2 regions of the Salinimicrobium aquimaris genome follow, and region 2 is predicted to be linked to the other one. Evidence: riboswitches for the same ligand, from Rfam matches in the RefSeq annotation. Region 2 holds a riboswitch; the other holds the start of a gene.

Region 1 (3,114 bases), 330 kb from region 2:
GTTTCAGCAAAAGCCAGGAGGCGCTCGGTGGCATCATCGCGGCGGTCAAGAATAACATCTTCCACATGCTCCAGCAGATCCTTAGGAATGTTATCATACACCTCCAGAAGTGCAGGATTTACAATCCCCATGTTCATTCCGGCTTTAATAGCGTGATACAGAAATACTGAATGCATAGCTTCCCGCACGGGATCATTTCCGCGGAAAGAAAAGGAAACATTGCTCACTCCCCCACTTAGGTTCACGTGTGGCAGATTTTCCTTGACCCAACGTGTGGCTTCAATGTAATCCACAGCATTACGCCGGTGTTCTTCCATACCTGTTCCTACAGGAAAAATATTGAGGTCGAGAATGATATCTTCTGGCGAAAAACCGGCTTTTTGAGTCAGCAGATCGTAAGAACGTTTCGCGATCTCAATACGACGCTCATAATTATCTGCCTGGCCAATTTCATCAAAGGCCATTACCACTACTGCCGCTCCATAGCGCCTTATCTTTTTTGCATGCACCAGGAATTCCTCTTCCCCTTCCTTGAGGCTTATTGAGTTCACCACACATTTCCCCTGGACTACCTGCAACCCGGCTTCGATGATCTCCCATTTGGAACTATCTATCATAACAGGGATACGGGCTATATCGGGCTCGGCCATTAACAGGTTCAGGAATTTCACCATAGCTTCCTTCCCGTCGATGAGCCCGTCGTCCATATTCACATCCAGGATCTGTGCTCCACCTTCCACCTGGTCACGGGCTACAGAAAGTGCTTCATCGTACTTCTCTTCCTTGATCAACCTCAGGAACTTTTTAGAACCGGCAACGTTAGTGCGCTCCCCTACGTTAATGAAATTAGAATTGGGGGTGATGACCAGGGGTTCGAGACCCGACAGCTTTAAATATCTCTGCTGCTTACCTTCCAAAAATGTGTTTTTTGATGTTCTTTTTTCTCCTGTCATTATACTTCAGTTTCAGGTTGGATCTCTTTCTTGAATTCCCGTGGCTTGTATTCTTTAGCTACTTCAGCAATGGCTTTGATGTGTTCGGGAGTTGTTCCGCAGCAACCTCCGAGGATATTTACAAGTCCGCGGGAAAGATACTCCCGGATCTGTGCAGCCATCTCCGTCGGGCTCTGGTCGTACTCCCCAAAAGCATTTGGCAACCCGGCATTGGGATAAGCAGACACTCCAAATCCGGAACTTTTAGCTAAAACCTCCAGGTGTGGCGTGAGCTGTTTTGCCCCCAGGGCACAATTAAAGCCCACGCTGAGCAAAGGAATGTGAGAAATGGAAATAAGGAAAGCTTCGGCAGTTTGCCCGCTCAAAGTGCGGCCCGAAGCATCTGTAATGGTTCCGCTTATCATTACCGGAATGTCGACATCCAGCTCCTCCTTAAGTTCTTCAATGGCAAAAAGAGCGGCCTTGGCATTTAAGGTGTCAAAAACCGTTTCTACAAGCAGCACATCTACTCCGCCATCGATCAATCCCTTTGCCTGCTCCTTATAGGCGGCAGCCAATTCTGTGAACGAGATCGCCCTGAAACCGGGATCATTAACATCTGGCGACATGCTCGCGGTTTTATTAGTGGGGCCGATAGCGCCTGCCACGAAGCGTGGTTTATCCGGGGTCTCAAAAGTGACATTTTGAGCCACTTCTTTGGCTATCCTGGCAGATTCATAGTTAAGTTCATAGACCAGCTCCTGCATCTGGTAGTCGGCCATAGCAATGGAAGTCGCCGAGAAGGTATTGGTTTCGACAATATCTGCACCCGCATCAAAGTACTTGCGATGGACAGCTGCAATTGCTGAAGGTTGAGTGAGGGAAAGCAGGTCGTTGTTTCCTTTGAGCGACACAGGCCAGTCGGCAAAACGTTTTCCGCGGAAATCTTCTTCGGTAAATTTATATTCCTGCAGCATGGTACCCATGGCACCGTCGAGGATCAGTATTTTTTCTGAGAGTAAGTCTTCTATTTTTGACATTGGTTTGCGCAATATGGCTATCAAAAAAGAAGTCGGGAAAGAATTCTTAGTTATCTATCCCCGAGTACTCGGGGTAGAACGTAGCACCTTCTCCTAAGGAGGGTTGCTAAGGTTTCACAGGGTCTAATCCCTCAACCTTTCTTGATAACTCGTTTATTAAAAAATGAACTTAGGCAAAGATATCTATAAAACCGGGAAATGCAAATGAAAAGAGAGACAAGAGACAAGAATCAAGAGACAAGAATCAAGAGACAAGAGACAAGAGACAAGAGACAAGAGTCAAGAGACAAGAGTCAAGAGTCAAGAGAAAATTTTTCTGGGATTTTAAGTTACTATCAATAGGTGGGTTAGAAACTTCACAAAAAGTTCTTCATTCAAAAAGTAAAATTTCTTGTTCAATATTTAAAAAAGCTTTTTATATTTGCACCCGCAATGGAGGAATGGCAGAGTGGTCGATTGCGGCAGTCTTGAAAACTGTTGAGGGTAACACCTCCGGGGGTTCGAATCCCTCTTCCTCCGCAGACTTTAAATGCTTCCCTGAAAGGGGAAGCATTTTTATTTTAAGGAAGGTTTAAACGCAGTTTGAAGACCTTTTCTCTAGCATGTCCTGCGAATCCTTAAATCAGCTTGGTTAGCAGTAGACTCGAGTCGAACAAAAGCAACACAAAACTTAGTCGGAATGACTACAGCATGAGCGAGATTCCTGGATGGGCGGACAAGGAACAGATCCGTAGCTACAAAAAACGCAGCAATCCCCCTCCAAAGGCTTCACAACTACTTCACAGTTTGAGCATTTATAAAAGAATTGGCAAGCATCTGCAGGCATTATTTCCTCCCTCGAAACCTTGCAATAGGGACAAGTAATTAACGATTTTAATATGGTCTTCATTGATTCATTTTTAAGGCATAGATGAAGTACTTATATTGCTTCAGGCTGGTGGTGCAAAAAATGTCCCATTTTTATAGTCTAGCTTTCAAAGGTGCGTACGCCCCGAAGTTTTTGCTAAAATTAACAAACATTCTTTCAGTATCCTCTAAATTCGATGGTCAAATAATGGAAAACTCCCGATAGTCATGGAAAACACTATTCTCCTTCTAGTAGGAGTTACTATCCTCGTATTGGTCCTTTTTGACTTCTTTTA
Region 2 (3,114 bases):
GAGTCTCGAACCACTGCATAGGCAGCGACCCCAAATTTCATGGGAGGAAGACCAAGAGCTTCTCTGCGCCGCTTCATGTCTTCAATTCTCTTTCCAATTTCTGCAGGGGAATCGCCGTGCATAACATAGCCGTCGCACTGCCGGCTTATCATGGTTTTAGCGGCTTCAGATTCTCCCCCGGCATAAAGGAATGGCTTTTTTGCAGGTTTTGGCTGCAATACATTATCCTGGACCTGGTAGTAATTTCCGTTAAAAGTCACGTGATCTTCCTTCCAGAGTTTGCTAACCACTTCTATCCACTCTCCCGTGCGGGCATATCTGTCATCGTGCTGGTCGAAATCTATCCCATACTTTTCTGCTTCTGCTTTCCACCAGGAGGCAACGACATTTAACGAGATCCTGTCGTTACTTATGTGTTCCAGATTCGCGACAGCCTTTGCAAGCAGGGCCGGATTATGATAAGTGGGTCTCACCGCCACCATGATCTCCAGCTCCCTTGTTACCGCAGCAAGTGCAGCTGCAGTAGACCACGCATCCAAAGATGGGGCCTCTTCCCCTTTGATATCATTCAAATACAATTCGGCAATAAGAGAGAGGCTATATCCCCAGTCTTCACTTTTTTGCGCCAGGTTCTTTATGTATTCCCAGGAAATAGACATGTTCTCATTAGGAACATTTCTCAACCATCCTCCAAATACCGGTAACCAATATCCGTATTTCATAGTACTTCTTCTTTTTTAAGGTTAGCGACTTTTTCTATATAGTCAACCAGTTTTTCATGGGGATCAAATCCTATGACGTTGGTTGCATCTGCCACGAAATTGGATAGCGCATTCACATCATAATAATAAAGTTGCCCATCTCTGTCGTCTATGATGTATTCTATACCACCCACTTCTATGCCCGTGGCCTGGATGATTTGCTCAATTTGCTCAATGATCTCTTGGGACGGAGTAAAGGCTTCTACCTTTAATCCATTTTTTGGCGCATCAAGAGCACACGCATTCCTTGTTAATTCTTGCCCTGTCGTAGTTTGGCAGATATCTGCCGGGCAAAGGTTGAAGCTTTCGCCCGAGGTGTATACTTTTATTCCATAGAGGTATTTGCCTCCAAGAGTTTCAACCCGGTGAATGGATCCACCCCGCGCCGGAATAAATTCCTGAACCAGGGCCGTAGCGTCAAGTCCCAGATCAATGTTATTTTCTGCTACTGCCTGCTGCAGTTCTTCCCGGCTATTGAATTTAACGATTCCCGCTCCACTACCACCTATGTTGGCTTTGACCACAATTGGAAACCGAAGACCTTCACTTGCAGAAACCGCCTGGGAAGGATGATTGATCACCACTGCCTTTGGGTAGGGGAGACCAAGAGATTCCAGCAGATTCAATTGAAGGGCTTTCGAAATTTCATACTTCCATGCTTTTGATCCATTGATCACCTTTATGCCTTTCTTTTCAAGTGATTCCAGTAGGCTGGAGGTATAAAAGATTGCCTGTGCATTATTGCGCAGGTAAGCCGATGGACTCATTCGGTTAAATAGAACATCGTAGGAGAAATCCTTTTCAGCAATTCTGAAAAGATGTTCTGCAGCATTCTGTTTCTCCACCCGGATTTCGCGTTTTTCCAGTTCATTGAATAAAGGACGAAACCAGTCCGGGTGCTCGTAATAGACTGCTATGGGGTTAGGATTATTGTTATTAAGACTCATGATATAATTATTATTACAGTTTTTTTGAATTTTTAAGGGAGTGAAATCCATCTACAGCAATGGACAAACATCCAGCTTTTGCCACTGGATAATTTCTCTCTCCAACTGGTTTCCTGCTTGAGAGAAAACCTGAAAGTTGCTGTTAGGCAATAATTTGCAAATGCCTTTCCGAGAAACGGGAACAGGATTGGGTACATAATCAATAGATACAAGGAAAAAAGGCTTCAACGAGGCCAAATAAATTACAGGGATTCAGTCCGAAAACTGAAAGAGCAAAGTCGGTTTAAAAAGCTCCTAGCAACAACAGCAACAAAAAGATCTTGAAGTCGCCGAACAGTATAAGGAAGTGTTGAAATGCAGAATAGCGTCTGCCGGTATGGAATTTTTCATCATCGTTTAATTTATATTCTCCAAAATTGGATCAGGAGTTAGCACCTTGACTCGGTCAGGTTGCTAGCGTATCATTGAGCCTGTCTCTCCACGCTTCTTTATAAATCAATTCACTATTGATTTGAAGAAGCAAAAATAGAATGCAACTTCGAGATCACCAAAAAAGATTTTCCAAAAGAAAAAATTTTTTCTTAAAGCATTGATAAACAGTTGCTAGCCCTCACTTCCTTCAGGAGTTTAAGATCTTCAGCGGCATTTGTTGAGTATTTAAAAGTGATCTTCCCAAAAAATTAACGTGTGTAATTAATTCTTCCGAAGTCTTAATTTTAAATTTGGAGCCCTAGAAATATGATAATGGATTATTCAAAGATAAAGCTCATCGTGAGTGATATGGATGGCACTTTGCTCAACAGCCGGCATGAAGTGAGTCCGCAATTCCTAAAGATATTCAAGGAGCTACAGGAGCAGGAAATAAAATTTGCTGTTGCCAGTGGCCGGCAGTACTACAGTCTCATGGAACGAATGGATGCTGTCAAGGATGAGCTTATTTACCTGGCCGAGAATGGCGCCATTGTAATGTACAAGGGCAGGCAACTTCACATTGTGCCCATGGAAAGGAAAGTGGTTCATGAAGTAATAAAAGCAGTGAGAAAACTCGATAACAAGTATTTGATCCTCTGCGGAAGGAAACAGGCTTATATTGAGAAGACAGATCCTGAATTTATGGAACCCTTTCTTAACCATTACGAGAAGTACAAGGTTGTTGAAGACCTTTTACAGGTCGAAGATGATGTGATCCTGAAGCTCACCGTCTGTGACCTTGCCGGCGCCGAAGAAAATTCCCTGCCACACCTTCAGCATTTCGGAAAACGGTTACAGGTAAAACTTTCCGGAAAGATCTGGATCGATTTCAATGACAAAGAGGCCCAGAAAGGAAATGCTTTAAAAGCTCTTCAGCAGCAAATGAATATAAAGGAGGAGGAAACTCTGGCCTTTGGAGATTACCTGAATGATAT

The links. A riboswitch is a leader RNA that binds a small molecule or an ion and turns the genes downstream of it on or off. The one in region 2 is predicted to bind S-adenosylmethionine.
Region 1: another riboswitch for S-adenosylmethionine. It lies ahead of VR862_RS02405 (homocysteine S-methyltransferase family protein); the one in region 2 lies ahead of VR862_RS00950 (ATP-grasp domain-containing protein).

What each region holds. Positions count from the first base shown of each region.
Region 1 is NZ_JAYDZX010000001.1:540,001-543,114, forward strand. It holds gene metH (methionine synthase) at 1-953, opposite strand, end outside; gene VR862_RS02405 (homocysteine S-methyltransferase family protein) at 953-1,972, opposite strand; SAM riboswitch class I at 2,020-2,123, opposite strand; tRNA gene VR862_RS02410 (tRNA-Ser) at 2,407-2,491, shown strand; gene VR862_RS02415 (GDCCVxC domain-containing (seleno)protein) at 2,643-2,861, opposite strand; gene VR862_RS02420 (ion channel) at 3,047-3,114, shown strand, end outside.
Region 2 is NZ_JAYDZX010000001.1:206,454-209,567, forward strand. It holds gene VR862_RS00945 (LLM class flavin-dependent oxidoreductase) at 1-722, opposite strand, end outside; gene VR862_RS00950 (ATP-grasp domain-containing protein) at 719-1,708, opposite strand; SAM riboswitch class I at 2,107-2,205, opposite strand; gene VR862_RS00955 (HAD family hydrolase) at 2,453-3,114, shown strand, end outside.